4 regions of the Streptomyces sp. NBC_00691 genome follow, and region 3 is predicted to be linked to each of the others. Evidence: riboswitches for the same ligand, from Rfam matches in the RefSeq annotation. Region 3 holds a riboswitch; each other region holds the start of a gene.

What was found. Region 3 has a riboswitch for cobalamin ahead of OG392_RS24345 (ribonucleoside-diphosphate reductase subunit alpha). Riboswitches for the same ligand answer to the same signal wherever they lie in the genome.
Region 1: another riboswitch for cobalamin. It lies ahead of OG392_RS14120 (ABC transporter substrate-binding protein); the one in region 3 lies ahead of OG392_RS24345 (ribonucleoside-diphosphate reductase subunit alpha).
Region 2: another riboswitch for cobalamin. It lies ahead of OG392_RS09085 (cobalamin biosynthesis protein); the one in region 3 lies ahead of OG392_RS24345 (ribonucleoside-diphosphate reductase subunit alpha).
Region 4: another riboswitch for cobalamin. It lies ahead of cobN (cobaltochelatase subunit CobN); the one in region 3 lies ahead of OG392_RS24345 (ribonucleoside-diphosphate reductase subunit alpha).

The regions. Positions count from the first base shown of each region.
Region 1 is NZ_CP109007.1:3,136,338-3,140,063, forward strand. Features, by position in the region: gene OG392_RS14115 (FecCD family ABC transporter permease) at 1-155, opposite strand, end outside; gene OG392_RS14120 (ABC transporter substrate-binding protein) at 152-1,141, opposite strand; cobalamin riboswitch at 1,184-1,317, opposite strand; gene OG392_RS14125 (M67 family metallopeptidase) at 1,310-1,738, opposite strand; gene OG392_RS14130 (amino acid permease) at 1,861-3,288, opposite strand; gene OG392_RS14135 (DUF2017 domain-containing protein) at 3,625-3,726, opposite strand, start outside.
Region 2 is NZ_CP109007.1:2,017,378-2,021,103, forward strand. Features, by position in the region: gene OG392_RS09070 (alpha/beta hydrolase) at 1-197, opposite strand, end outside; gene OG392_RS09075 (inorganic phosphate transporter) at 607-1,875, shown strand; gene OG392_RS09080 (hypothetical protein) at 1,888-2,109, shown strand; cobalamin riboswitch at 2,223-2,362, shown strand; gene OG392_RS09085 (cobalamin biosynthesis protein) at 2,397-3,386, shown strand; gene OG392_RS09090 (cobyric acid synthase) at 3,383-3,726, shown strand, end outside.
Region 3 is NZ_CP109007.1:5,339,144-5,342,869, forward strand. Features, by position in the region: gene OG392_RS24340 (ribonucleotide-diphosphate reductase subunit beta) at 1-168, opposite strand, end outside; gene OG392_RS24345 (ribonucleoside-diphosphate reductase subunit alpha) at 168-2,552, opposite strand; cobalamin riboswitch at 2,686-2,817, opposite strand; gene OG392_RS24350 (GNAT family N-acetyltransferase) at 2,872-3,372, opposite strand; gene OG392_RS24355 (hypothetical protein) at 3,416-3,726, opposite strand, start outside.
Region 4 is NZ_CP109007.1:3,939,399-3,943,124, reverse strand. Features, by position in the region: gene OG392_RS17725 (precorrin-8X methylmutase) at 1-244, opposite strand, end outside; gene OG392_RS17720 (cobalamin biosynthesis protein CobG) at 241-1,470, opposite strand; cobalamin riboswitch at 1,546-1,698, shown strand; gene cobN (cobaltochelatase subunit CobN) at 1,738-3,726, shown strand, end outside.

The DNA.
Region 1 (3,726 bases), 2.2 Mb from region 3:
CCCGGTCGGGCCGGTTCGGTCGGGGGTTCGGACGCGGTGGCGGTCCCGCCCGGCCCGCGCCCGGCGGTCCCGCCGGGCGGCTGCGGGCGGGACGGGGGGCGCGGCGGGGCGGGCGGGTCCTCCGGGGTGCCCGCGACGCGGGCCTCCGTGCTCATCGGGCCGGGTGGAGCTGGGCCGCCAGCTTGTCGACGGCCCCGGGAACGCGGACGCCGAGGACGGTGTCGGAGAGCGGCATCACGGCGAACCGGCGGTTCTTGATCGCGGGGACGTCCTTGAGGGCCGGGTCGTCGAGGAGCCGCTTCTTCTTCTGTTCGACGGTGGTGGAGCCGTAGTCGTAGATGACGACGACCTCGGGCTTGCGGGCGACGACCTGTTCCCAGGTGGCGTCGCCGAAGGCCTTGTCGAGGTCGGCGAAGACGTTGCGGCCGCCGGCGCGGGTGATCAGCTCGTTGCCGATGCCCTTGCCGCCGGCGGTGAACGCGGTCTTGTCGCCGCTGTCGTAGACGAAGACGGAGACGGGTGCGGTGCCCTTGAGGCGCTTCCCGGTGGCGGCGACGGTGGCCTTCGCCTCCCGGACCCATGTGTCGGCCCGGTCGGCGACGCCGAACGTCCGCCCGATCTCGCCGACTTCGCGGTAGAGGTCGTCGACGGAGGGCGAACCGGACGGGCAGTACTCGGTGTTGAGCCGGGTGTCGATGCCGGAGCGCTTCAGGTCGTCGCGGCTCCGGCCGTCCTTGCTCGCGAAGGCGGAGGAGTAACCGCCGTACACGAAGTCGGGGTTCGCGGCGAGCAGGGCCTCCTTGGAGGGGTACTCCTTCGCGAGGACGGGGACGGAGTCGTAGGCCTTCTTGTAGGCGGGGAGGATCGCGTCGTCGAGGTAGGCCGTGCCGACGAGGGACTTCTCCAGGCCGAGGGCGAGCATGACCTCGGTGACGTGCTGGTTCATGGTGACCGCGCGCTTCGGCGGAGCCTCGAAGGTCGTCTTCACACCGCAGTTGGAGACGGTGTACGGGAATCCCGGGGCGGCCTTGGCGGCGGGGCCGTCCGGCGCGGAGGCCGAGCAGGCGGCGAGCAGCGGAAGCAGGGCGGCGGCGGACAGCAGGGGCGTCAGGGGCAGCCGGGTGCGACGGGGCCAGGACATGACGGAACGTGCCTCCTCCGGGGATTTCCACGTCCCCGATCGGTGGTGAGAAGGCGGCAGGTCAGTTCCTGGCTTCCGCCTCCCGGAGGAGACGGTCACAGTGGCGGGACCGTGCCGGATTCGCACCGGCTTCCTGGGTCCTGCCGCCCGTAGGTCCCGGCCAGTGTCTCAGGCGTCGTACTCCTCGACGACCTTGACCTCTTCCTCCGTCACGACGCCCTCGACGATGGTGAAGGAGCGGAACTGGAAGGGGCCGGCGCCGTCGCTGTCGGCGGTGGAGACGAGGACGTAGTGGGCCTGGGGCTCGTTGGCGTACGAGATGTCCGTGCGGGACGGGTAGGCCTCGGTCGCGGTGTGCGAGTGGTAGACGATGACGGGCTCCTCGTCCCGGTCGTCCATCTCGCGGTAGAGCTTGAGCAGGTCCGCGGAGTCGAACTCGTAGAAGGTGGGCGAGCGGGCGGCGTTGAGCATCGGGATGAACCGCTCGGGGCGGCCGGTGCCGACCGGGCCCGCGACCACGCCGCAGGCCTCGTCGGGGTGGTCCGCGCGGGAGTGTTCCACGATCTGGTCGTACAGAGCCCGGGTGATGGTCAGCATGCCGACAGGATAAGCCGACGGGCCGCTCCGTACCGGGGAGTGGTACGGAACGGCCCGTATGCCGAGACGATCGAGGTCAGAGCCGTTTGGGGACGACCCGGGCCGACCGCCCGCGGGGTCCGTCAGGACCGCTTGGCGAAGGCCGCGCCCTCGGGGTTGCGGGACTTCAGGACCAGGTAGGAGACGCCGAGGATGAGACCCCAGACCGGGGCGGCGTACAGCGAGACCCGGGCGCCCTCGTCGATGCCCATCATCACGATGACCATGCCGATGAAGAGGAGCGCGAACCAGCTGGTGTACGGGGCTCCCGGGGCCTTGAAGGTGGACTCGGGGAGCTCGCCGCGGTCGGCCTTGGCCCGGTAGCGGATCTGGCAGACCAGGATCATGATCCAGGCCCACATGCCGGAGATGGTGGCGAAGGAGACCACGTACTCGAAGGCCTTGCCCGGGGCGACGTAGTTGATCCAGACGCCGACCAGCATCAGCGAGGCCGAGAAGGTCAGGCCGAGCAGCGGGGTGCCGCTCTTGGTGAGCTTGGTGAAGACCTTCGGGCCCTGGCCGTTGAGCGCGAGGTCGCGCAGCATGCGGCCGGTGGAGTACATGCCCGAGTTGCAGGAGGAGAGGGCGGCGGTCAGCACCACGAAGTTGACGATGGCGGCGCCGACGCCGAGGCCCATCTTCTGGAAGGCGGCGACGAACGGGGAGACGCCCGGCTGGAACTCGGTCCACGGGACGACCGACAGGATCATGATGAGCGCGCCGACGTAGAAGACGGCGATGCGCCACGGCACGGTGTTGATGGCCTTGGGCAGGACGGTCTTCGGGTCCTTGGACTCGCCGGCGGTGACGCCGACGAGCTCGACGGCGAGGAACGCGAACATGACGATCTGCAGGGTCATCAGCGTGTTGCCGATGCCGGTGGGGAAGAAGCCGCCCTGGTCCCACAGGTGGGTCACGGAGGCGGTGTCGCCGGCGTCGGAGAAGCCGATGGTGAGGATGCCGGCACAGATCAGGATCATGCCGATGATGGCGGTGACCTTGACCATCGAGAACCAGAACTCCAGCTCACCGAAGAGCTTCACGGAGATCAGGTTGGCGCCGTAGAGGACCACCGTGAAGACCAGTGCGGAGATCCACTGCGGGATGTCCCACCAGTACGTCATATAGGTGGCCGCGGCGGTGACTTCGGTGATGCCGGTGACGACCCAGAAGAGCCAGTACGTCCAACCGGTCACGAAGCCCCAGAACGGGCCGACGAACTCCCGTGCGTACTCCGCGAAGGAGCCGGACACGGGGCGGTACATGAGGAGCTCGCCGAGGGCGCGCATGATGAAGAAGATGACCAGGCCCGCGATGGCGTACGCGAGGATCAGGCTGGGCCCCGCCTTGGCGATGGCCTTGCCGGCGCCGAGGAAGAGGCCGGTGCCGATGGCACCGCCGATCGCGATCATCTGGATCTGCCGGGCGCCGAGGCCACGCTGGTAGCCCTCGCCGCCGTCCACGGCCCCGTCGGTGCCGTCGTGCTGCTTGTCGACCTGCACAGAGGTCATGGTGATGCGCCTTTCTCCATGCTGATCCGCGCGACTGCGAGTGCGTCTGCCGCGGATCAGATCCTGATCCCCCCGGATGTGGATGGAGTGCTACCGGCGGTCAGCCGGTCAAAGCGCCCTCGGGAACAGGGGTGGCGTCCCCGAGCGGTCGTGAAGATTTATCACGGGGTGGGACGCGATCGAGGGAGTTACGTGTGGCGCACACCACAGAAAACGGCGGGCGAAAGGGATTCAAGACGGCAAAGCGGACGCTCTGATAACGCATTCGTTACCCGGATTTGAGCGTCCGCTGAGCGAACATCCCGTCACGGAGGGATGTCCGGAGGGGATCGGCCGTCAGGACATCAGGGTCTCGACGAGGGACTCCTGGAGCGCCCCCAGCCAGAGGTACGCCATCACCATCGGCTTGCGCGGGTCGGAGTCCGGCAGCCGGTACAG
Region 2 (3,726 bases), 3.3 Mb from region 3:
AGTGAGGCGAGGCTGCGGGTGAGGGTGATCCGTTCGGGGCCCGTGGCGTGCACGGTGAGTTTGGGATCCCCGGGCAGGGGACGTCCGGACGGCACCTTGAGGGCGACGTCGCTGGCGTACCGGCCGGCCGCGAACGCGACCGCGCCGACACCGAGCAGAGTGGTGACGGCCGCTGCCGTCGCTGTAGCCGGGCGCACGCTCCCAGTCTCGGCAGGGTGCGGGCGGAGTGCCACCGGTGGGACCCGTACGGACCCGGGCGGGGGTCTCGCCGGGAAGGGGCGGCGGGGGTCGCGGCTCGCGGGGCCTCCGGGCCCCCGGGGAGTGACATGGGTCTCGCCCGCGGGGTCCCCCGGTCGGATGGTTCCGTCCAGGGAGCGGAACCGGGTGACGGTGGAGGAACCGGGGCAGGTCGCATGTGCCCGGTGATGGCCCGGATTACCCGGGGTTGCGGGGTGACCGCATCGTGGACAGCCGGCCCTGCGGGACCGTAAGCGGAATCTGTTGACACCGGTTTGGGACACCACACCGCCCGACCCAGTTCATCTTCCGTTCACCCAGGTTGCTTACGTTCGTCCAGCCACTGACGTCAAACGATTGCCTGGGTAAATGGAACACATCACGCTGCTGCTCGCCATTGTGGTCGTGACAGCTCTCGTGTTCGATTTCACGAACGGTTTCCACGACACCGCGAACGCGATGGCCACCACCATCTCGACCGGTGCTCTCAAGCCGAAGACGGCGGTGGCCATGTCCGCCGCGCTGAACCTCGTCGGCGCGTTCCTGTCCGTGGAGGTCGCCAAGACGATCTCCGGCGGGATCATCAACGAAGAGGGCATTCGTACAGAGGTGATCTTCGCCGCGCTGGTCGGCGCCATCCTCTGGAACCTCCTGACCTGGCTGCTCGGACTTCCGTCCAGCTCCTCCCACGCCCTCTTCGGCGGTCTCATCGGTGCCGCGGTCATGTCGGCCGGCTGGTCGGCCGTGAACGGCCCGACCATCGTCACCAAGGTCCTCATCCCGGCCGTCGCCGCGCCGCTCGTCGCCGGCCTCGCCGCGATGGCCGCCACCAAGCTGACGTACAGGATCAAGGCCAACCCCGAGGCGAAGGCCACGGCCAAGGGCTACCGGGCCGGCCAGATCGCCTCCGCCGGTCTCGTCTCCCTCGCCCACGGCACCAACGACGCCCAGAAGACGATGGGCATCATCACCCTCGCCCTGGTCACCCAGGGTGTCGTCGCCCCCGGCTCGAACCCTCCGCTGTGGGTCATCGTCTCCGCCGGTGTCGCCATCGCCCTCGGTACGTACCTCGGTGGCTGGCGCATCATCCGCACCATGGGCAAGGGCCTCACCGACCTCCAGCCGCAGCAGGGCTTCGCCGCCCAGACCAGCGCCGCGACGGTCATCCTCGCCTCCTCCCACCTGGGCTTCTCGCTCTCCACCACCCAGTCCTGCTCGGGTGCCGTGATGGGTGCCGGTCTCGGCCGCAAGGGCGGCGTCGTCCGCTGGTCGACCGCCACCCGGATGTTCGTCGCCTGGGGTCTGACCCTGCCCGCCGCGGCCGTGGTCGGTGCCGGTGCCGAGTTCCTCACCAAGCAGGGCCCCTGGGGCATCGCCGCCGTCGCGGTCCTGCTGATCGCCGGCTCGGGCGTCATCTGGTCGCTCTCCCGCCGCAAGCCGGTCGACCACCACAACGTCACCGCCGACGACCTCGACGCCGAGCCCGCGGGCGTCGTGACCACGGCCATGGCGGCCGTCACCCCGCCGCCGGCCGCCGGTTCCTTCGCCGCCGTCACGGACGAAGACCTCAAGGCCACCATCCCCGCGCCGGCCCCCACCGACCCGACCGCTCCCCCGGCCCCCGCCGCCACGGTCTAAGGAACCAACGACATGAAGATCGACTGGGCAGCTCTCGGCTCCGTCTTCGGAGTCAGCCTCGTGGCGACCGTCGCCCTCGTGGGCCTCTTCTCCCTCGGCATCGTCGGCCTCACCAAGCAGGAGGAGGCCGCCGCCCGCGGCGGCTCCGCGGTCCTGGCCCGTACCTCCGCCTACGCCTGCTTCGCCCTGTGCGCGGCGGCCGTCGCGTACGGCATCTACCTGATCGTCGCCTGACGGTCCGAGCCCGGCCGGCGGGGCGGTCCGCACCTTCGGGTGCGGGCCGCCCCGCCGTCGTGTTTGTGGTGCTTCGCACAGTGACCCGATGCAGGTCAAGGGTGAGTTGACGGCTGTTCTCGGGCCGTGGTGGACTGCCGAGGCCATTACGGCGGCAGCAGAGGAAGTCCGGTGCGAATCCGGCGCGGTCCCGCCACTGTGACCGGATCCGAGGGGTCCGGGAGTCAGGAACTCTCGCCGCCGGTCACGTCGATCCAGGGCGCGGACCCTGAGTGAGGACATGCGCCATGCCCGGCCGCAGCAGTGCCAGCCGTCTTTCCCCGAACGGATTCGCGTACGGAGCGGCCGCGGGTCTCGCCCTCGACCTGCTCGTCGGCGATCCCCGCCGCGGACATCCCGTCGCCGCGTTCGGCCGGGCGGCCGCCGCGGTCGAGAACCGCCTCCACCACGACCACCGCGGCTGGGGCGCCCTGCACACCGCCGTCTGCGCCGGCTCCGCCGTCGCCGTCGGAGCGCTCGCCGCCCGGGCCGTACGGAACCGGCCGGCCGCCGCCGTCGCCCTGACCGCCGCCTCCGTGTGGGCCGTCGTCGGCGGTACGACCCTGGGGCGGGAGGCCCGCGCGATCGGCGGCGCGCTCGCCGCCGGGGACCTGGACGTGGCCCGGGAGCGGCTGCCGCATCTCTGCGGGCGCGACCCGCAGTCCCTGGACGGGCCCGCGATGGCCCGCGCGGTCGTCGAATCGGTCGCCGAGAACACCTCCGACGCCGTGGTCGGCGCCCTCTTCTGGGGCGCGGTCGCGGGCGTGCCCGGCCTCCTCGGCTTCCGGGCCGTCAACACCCTCGACGCGATGGTCGGCCACAGGTCGCCGCGCCACCGCCGCTTCGGCTGGGCCTCGGCCCGGCTCGACGACGTGGCCGGCTGGCCCGGGGCCCGGCTGACGGCCGTCCTCGCGACCGTCGCCGGCGGAGACCCGCGCGGTGCGCTGCGGGCCTGGCGGTCCGACGCGGCGCAGCACCCCAGCCCCAACGCGGGCCCCGTCGAGGCCTCCTTCGCGGGCGCCCTCGGCGTCCGCCTCGGGGGCACCCTGTCGTACGGCGGCCGCGTCGAGTACCGGCCGGTGCTCAACGGTGAGGGGCGGGCCGTCGAGGTGACCGACATCGACCGGGCCGTACGCCTGTCGCGCCGGGTCACCGGACTCACTCTGGCCGCCTGTGCGGGCGGCCGGATCATCATCGGCGCCCTGGCCGCGTCGACCCGGAAGCGGAGGAACGCATGAGGGGTGGGGGACTGCTCGTCGCCGGGACCACGTCCGACGCCGGCAAGAGCGTCGTGACGGCCGGCATCTGCCGCTGGCTGGTCCGCAAGGGGCTGAAGGTGGCGCCGTTCAAGGGGCAGAACATGTCCCTCAACTCCTTCGTCACGCGGGAGGGCGCCGAGATCGGGCGCGCCCAGGCCATGCAGGCGCAGGCCGCGCGGGTGGAGCCCACCGCGCTGATGAACCCGGTCCTGCTCAAGCCCGGCAGCGACCGGTCCAGCCAGGTCGTCCTGATGGGCAAGCCGGTCGGTGAGCTGAGCGCCCGCGGGTTCTTCGGCGGGCCCGGGGGGTCGTCCCCCGG
Region 3 (3,726 bases):
GGTCAGCTTGGCGAGGTCGGCGACGTCCGAGTGGAGGTCGACCTCCTCCACGGTCCAGGTGTTCTTGATCGCGTCCCGGTAGCGCTCGTAGAAGTCCGGGTAGCGCATCGGACGGAGGGTCAGCTCGAAGCCCGGGTCGAGGAGGTTCTTCTTCTCGTTGGTGCTCATTACTGGCAGGCCTCGCAGGACTCGGGGTTTTCCAGGGAGCAGGCGAGGGCGTCCGCGTCGGGGGTCGCCTGCTGGACGGGGATGGTGGCGGCGGTGGGCGCCGCGGCCTGGGCGGCGCGGGCGATCCGGGTCGCCGGACGGGAGCGCAGGTAGTACGTCGTCTTGAGGCCCTGCTTCCAGGCGTACGCGTACATCGACGACAGCTTGCCGATCGTCGGCGTCTCCAGGAACAGGTTCAGCGACTGCGACTGGTCCAGGAACGGGGTCCGGGCGGCGGCCATGTCGATCAGACCGCGCTGCGGGATCTCCCACGCCGTGCGGTACAGCTCGCGCACCTCGGCCGGGACCCAGGTGAAGCCGGCCACCGAGCCGTTGGACTCGCGCAGCGCCTCACGGGTCTGCGCGTCCCACACGCCGAGCTTCTTCAACTCGTCGACCAGGTACGAGTTGACCTGGAGGAACTCGCCGGAGAGCGTCTCGCGCTTGAAGAGGTTGGAGACCTGCGGCTCGATGCACTCGTAGACGCCCGCGATCGAGGCGATGGTCGCCGTCGGCGCGATGGCGAGGAGGAGGCTGTTGCGCATGCCGACGGCGGCGATCCGCTCGCGCAGCGCGGCCCAGCGCTCCGGCCAGTTGAGCTCCACGGTGGCGCTGTAGTGGTCCGGGTGCAGGACACCACGGGCCGTGCGGGTCTGCTCCCAGGCGGGGACCGGACCGTTGCGCTCGGCGAGGTCGGCGGAGGCCTCGTACGCGGCCAGCATGATCCGCTCGGAGATCCTCGTCGACAGCGCGCGCGCCTCGGCGGAGTCGAACGGCAGCTTCAGCTGGAAGAAGACGTCCTGGAGGCCCATCGCGCCCAGGCCGACCGGCCGCCAGCGGGCGTTGGAACGCCCGGCCTGCTCGGTCGGGTAGAAGTTGATGTCGACGACCCGGTCGAGGAAGGTGACGGCCGTGCGGACGGTCGAGTCCAGCCGCTCCCAGTCGATGTCGTCACCGACGACGAACGAACCCAGGTTGACCGAGCCGAGGTTGCAGACGGCCGTCTCGCCGTCGTTCGTGACCTCGATGATCTCGGTGCACAGGTTCGAGGAGTGGACGACCGTGCCGGGCTCGGCGGTCTGGTTGGCCGTCCGGTTCGAGGCGTCCTTGAAGGTCATCCAGCCGTTGCCGGTCTGGGCCAGGGTCCGCATCATCCGGCCGTACAGGTCGCGGGCCGGCATCGTCTTGCGGGCCAGGCCCGCGGCCTCGGCCTTGTGGTAGGCGGCGTCGAACTCCTCGCCGTACAGGTCGACCAGCTCGGGCACGTCCGCCGGGGAGAACAGCGACCAGTCGGCGTCGGCGTTGACGCGGCGCATGAACTCGTCCGGGATCCAGTGCGCCAGGTTCAGGTTGTGCGTACGGCGCTGGTCCTCGCCCGTGTTGTCGCGGAGCTCCAGGAACTCCTCGATGTCCGCGTGCCAGGTCTCCAGGTAGACGGCGGCGGCGCCCTTGCGGCGGCCGCCCTGGTTGACGGCGGCGACGGAGGCGTCGAGGGTCTTGAGGAACGGCACGATGCCGTTGGAGTGCCCGTTGGTGCCGCGGATCAGCGAACCGCGGGCGCGGATGCGGGAGTAGGAGAGGCCGATGCCGCCCGCGTGCTTCGAGAGGCGCGCCACCTGGTGGTAGCGGTCGTAGATGGAGTCCAGCTCGTCCTGCGGGGAGTCCAGGAGGTAGCAGGAGGACATCTGCGGGTGGCGGGTGCCGGAGTTGAAGAGCGTGGGGGAGGACGGCAGGTAGTCGAGCCGGCTCATCAGGCGGTAGAGGGCGGTGACTTCGTCGAGCGCGCGGACGCTGTCGTCCTCGGCGAGGCCGCAGGCCACGCGGAGCATGAAGTGCTGCGGGGTCTCGATCACCTTGCGGGTGATCGGGTGGCGCAGCAGGTAGCGCGAGTAGAGGGTGCGCAGGCCGAAGTAGCCGAAGCGGTCGTCGGCGGCCGCGTCGATCGTCGCGTCGAGCCGCTCGGCGTGCAGCGCCACGAACGCGGCGGTGCGGTCGGCGATCAGACCCTCGCGGTGACCGACGGCGACGGAGGCCGAGAAGCGGTACGAGCCCTGGCTCGCGGCCTCGTCGGCGATGGTGATCGTCAGGAGCCGGGCGGCGAGCCGGGAGTACGCCGGGTCCTCGGCGATCAGACCGGCGGCCGCCTCCGTGGCCAGCTCGCGCAGTTCCGCCTCGTCCGCCACGGCGCTGCGGCCGCGGAGCGCGGCGGCGGCCACCTTGCCGGGGTCGGTGTCGGCGAGATCGGCGGTGAGGTCGGTCAGGGTCCGCAGCAGCACGGTCCCGGGGCCGTCGCTCTCGACCGCGGAAGCCTCGGCGGAAGCCGGATCGGCGGGCGCGATGGTCACGTGGGGGCTCTCCCTCGCTCGGCTCGGGGCCGCGGCGGGGGAAGGCGGGCATGCGGGCATCCGTAACGCCGGACGCGACGCTTCCACCGGCCCACTCCGCGAGGCCCGGACGTCGTTGGCACCCGGAACGGACGGACCGGATGCGCTGTCGGCAGGTCCTCGGACTCACCTCGCCCGAATATGTCGTATCCGTACGAAGCACACCGTTGCGGGACAGTTCCGGATTCGCGCCGGATTCCCCTGCGTCGACAGCGAGCATGAGCATACATGTGGGGGGCGCCGCTTGCGGCACCCCCCACATGTTGTGTCGCCCCCCGGCTCAGAACTCCAAGGAGTAGGTACGCAGGCGGTGATCGGGGATCGGCTCCCAGTCCCGGTCCGGGGTGCGGACGAAGCCCAGACGGTCGTAGATCCGGTGTGCGGAGACCATCGTGGCGTCCGTGGACAGCACGATGCGGCGGCACTCCGGGAGGGCCCTCGCCCGCTCGATGCAGGCCCGTACGAGGGCCTCTCCGACGCCTCGCCCACGGGCCTCCCGGGAGACCACGAGCATCCGGAACTCGGCCTCGCCCTCGACCGCGATGTCCGCCCACGGGGTCGAGCCGGTGGCGAAGGTCACCCCGCCGAGCAGCCGCCCGTCGGCGTCCTCGGCGACGAGCACCTCGCTCTCGCGCGCCCGCCGGGCCGTGTCCCGGAGCACGTGCAGATACGCGTCCTCCGCCCCGTGCGCGAGCAGTCCGTCGTCCAGATAGGTCCCCGCGGTGAGTTCACCGAGCGCTTCGTACTCCTCGGGCCGTACCGCCCTGATCGTGAAGTCCATGAGGGCAGTGTGCCTCCGGCGGCCCGGCGGGCCCCAGGGGGTCTCAGCCACCGGCCCCCACCGAGTTGTCGGGGGCGCCGTCGCCCACCGGCGGCAGATCGCCCCGCTCGACGGGGCCCCCGCCACCGGTCCGCTCCGGCAGGACGGCGTCGAGTTCGGCGGCGCCGGCGCGGTGGGTGCGCTCGGCGGCCCCCCGGAGCGCCTTCCGGTCCACCGTGAGCGGGGCGGCGACCTCGACGCGCAGCCCGTTCTCGGCGCGTACGTAGGCGTGCTGCCCGGCGGACCGCAGGTACCAGCGGTCGCCGTCCCGGACGCAGCCGTCCGGCCCGGCGGTGTTCGCCGCGGCGCACTCCT
Region 4 (3,726 bases), 1.4 Mb from region 3:
CGTCGCAGAGGATCGGCGCCCCGGCCCGGAGGGCGGCGCGGGCGTTCGTGACGACCCGCGGCGACCAGGCGATGTCGCGTACGAGGTCGGTCATGCCGCAGGCGTGGATCATCCGGACCGCCACCTGGGCGACGTCGGCGGGCAGGCCCGCCAGATCCGCCTCGGCGCGGATCGTGGCAAAGGACCGGCGGTAGATCTCCGCCCCGTCCTTCTCGTAGTCGAACATCCTGTTGCTCTCGCTCATCTCGTCGTGCGGGCCGCGGTCACGGCTCCGGGCAGGGCGGTACGGGGGGTGGGGACGCCGTCCACCAGGTAGGCGCCGTCGGCGGTGGCGAGGACGTCGGTCCAGGTGCCGTGCGGGTGTCCGCAGCGGCGCTCGCACCCGGAGAAGTGCACGGGCAGGCCGGGGGGCCCGGGGTGCGTGCCGGGCCCGGGGGCGGCGTCGGCGCGGACGTCGGCGAGGGACTTGGCGCAGCCGGGCCGCCCGGTGCAGGCGGTGACACCGGCCCAGGGGGAGTCGGGGCGGGTGACGAGCCCGGCGGCGTCGAGGGCGGGCAGCCGGTCGGCGCCGGCCCCGGCCACGACGACGCCGCGCCAGGGCGTCAGCCGGACCTCTTCGGCGGGGAGCAGCGCCCGCAGCTGGGCGGCGGTGAGGCGACCGAGCGGGGCGAGGACGGAGAGGGCGGCGGGCCCGAGGATTCCGGGGGTGAGCGGAGGGCCCTGGGGAAGTTCCGGCGTGGGGACGGGCTCGGACCCCACCCCCGAGGCCGCCACGTCCACCGCGTACCCCTCGGGGAGTTCGCGGACCCGCCAGGCCCCGGTTCCGGCCCTGCGTGCCGTGTCCAGGAAGCCGCCCGCCACCGCGAGGGCCGCGCCGGGCGCGTCGGAGCTCGCGAGCCGGACGGCCCGGCCGCCGACGTGCAGCTCGGCCTCTCCGCCGCCGACTGCGACCAAGGTCACATCCCCGCCGAGCCCGGCGACGTCGCCGCGTCCGTCGTCGAGGACGAAGAGGAACCGGCCGGAGAGCGCCGCCGCCCAGGGCGCGGAGCGCAGGTGGGTGTCCAGCTCGCGGGCCCACAACTGTGCGTCGGCGGCGCCGAGTCCGTCGAGGCCGGAGGCCGGGGAGGCGACGATGTTGCGGACGCGTTCGTGGGTGGGGGAGGGCAGCAGGCCCGCCTCGTCGAGGAGTGCCGCCAGCTCGGCCCCGCAGTCGTCGCCGAGGCCGCGCAGCTCGGCGTTGCCGCGTGAGGTGATGCTGAGCCGTCCGTCGCCCAGGGTCTCCGCCGCGTCCGCCAGGGTCTCGACCTGACGGGACGTCAAGCGGCCGCCGGGCAGGCGGAGTCGGGCGAGGCGGCCGTCGTCGGCGGAGTGCAGGCGCAGCGCCCCGGGGCACGCGTCGCCACGGTCCCGTATACGAGGTTCGCCCGGTTCGGGCGTCGGGGGCGGGGTGGGCGGCATGGCGGCGAGCATACCGACGGGGAACCGGCCGACCACCGGGTGTGATCCGGCCGACTCCCCGGCTCCTCCCGGCCCGCCGACCGCACGATCTACTATGCAGACGGCATGGGGTCCCAGGACCCCGGGGAGGAAGCCCGGTGAGAATCCGGCGCGGTCCCGCCACTGTGAGCCCGTACCGGACGTGCCTCGGCACGAACCGGAACGGGTGAGTCAGGAACTCCCGCCAATCCACACGACCACCCGGGGCGCGGACAACCCCGAGGAAGGCCTGCGCTCGCCATGCTTCTGCTGCTGTCGCACTCCGACACCGACCTGCTCAGCGCCCGCGCGGCCGGCGGCCCGGTGGAGTACCGCTTCGCCAACCCCGCCCGTCTCCCCCTCACCGAACTGGCCGGCCTCCTGGCCGAGGCCGAACTCGTCGTCGTCCGCCTCCTCGGCGGCCTCCGCTCCTGGGAGGAGGGCCTCGACGCCCTGCGCGCCGCCGGAAAGCCGGTGGTGGTCCTCAGCGGCGAACAGGCCCCCGACGCCCAGCTGATGGAGGCGTCCACCGTCCCCGTCGGCGTCGCCACCGAGGCGCACGCCTACCTCGCGCACGGCGGCCCCGCCAACCTGGAGCAGCTGGCCCGCTTCCTCTCCGACACCGTCCTGCTCACCGGGCACGGCTTCGAGTCCCCGGCGGCCGCCCCCACCTGGGGCCCGCTGGAACGCACCGCCCGCACCACGACCGGCCCGACCGTCGCCGTGCTCTACTACCGCGCCCACCACATGAGCGGAAACACCGCCTTCGTCGACGCGCTGTGCGAGGCGATCGAGGACACCGGCGCCCAGGCCCTCCCGCTGTACGTGACCTCCCTGCGCGCCCCCGAGCCGGAGCTGCTCGACCGCCTCCGCACCGCCGACGCGATCGTCACCACCGTCCTCGCGGCGGGCGGCACCAAGCCCGCCGAGGCACAGGCCGGCGGCGACGAGGAGGCCTGGGACGCGGGCGCGCTGGCCGCGCTCGACGTACCGATCCTGCAAGCCCTCTGCCTGACCGGTTCGCGCGCCGCCTGGGAGGAGAACGACGAGGGCCTCTCCCCGCTGGACGCCGCCAGCCAGGTCGCCGTCCCCGAGTTCGACGGCCGGCTCATCACCGTGCCGTTCTCCTTCAAGGAGATCGACGAGGACGGGCTGCCCGCGTACGTCGCCGACACCGAGCGCGCGGCCCGCGTCGCCGGGATCGCCGTACGGCACGCCCGCCTCCGGCACATCCCGAACGCCGAGAAGAGGCTGGCGCTCGTCCTCTCCGCGTACCCGACGAAGCACTCCCGCATCGGCAACGCCGTCGGCCTCGACACCCCCGCCTCCGCCGTCTCGCTGCTGCGCCGGCTGATCGCCGAGGGCTACGACTTCGGCCCCGAGGCCGACCTTCCCGGCCTCGTCTCCGGCGACGGCGACGAGCTGATCTACGCCCTCATCGAGGCCGGCGGTCACGACCAGGACTGGCTGACGGAGGAGCAGCTCGCCAGGAACCCGGTCCGCATCCCGGCCGCCGACTACAAGCGCTGGTACGCGACGCTCCCCGAGGAGCTGCGGACCCATGTCGAGGAGCACTGGGGCCCGGCGCCCGGCGAGATGTTCCTGGACCGGTCCCGCAACCCGGAGGGCGACATCGTCCTCGCCGCGCTGCGGCGCGGGAACCTCCTGATCCTCATTCAGCCGCCGCGCGGCTTCGGCGAGAACCCGATCGCGATCTACCACGACCCCGATCTCCCGCCGTCCCACCACTACCTGGCCGCCTACCGCTGGATCGCCGCCCGCGCCGAGGACGGCGGCTTCGGCGCCGACGCCATGGTCCACCTGGGCAAGCACGGCAACCTGGAGTGGCTGCCCGGCAAGAACGCCGGCCTGTCCGCCGCCTGCGGCCCCGACGCCGCGCTCGGCGACATCCCGCTGATCTACCCGTTCCTGGTCAACGACCCGGGCGAGGGCACCCAGGCCAAGCGCCGGGTGCACGCCACGCTCGTCGACCACCTGGTGCCGCCGATGGCCCGCGCCGACTCCTACGGCGACATCGCGCGCCTGGAGCAGCTGCTCGACGAGTACGCGCAGATCTCCTCCATGGACCCGGCGAAGCTGCCCGCGATCCGCGCCCAGATCTGGACGCTGATCCAGGCCGCGAAGCTCGACCACGACCTGGGTCTGGAGCAGCGGCCCGAGGACGACGGCTTCGACGACTTCCTGCTGCACGTCGACGGCTGGCTGTGCGAGGTCAAGGACGCCCAGATC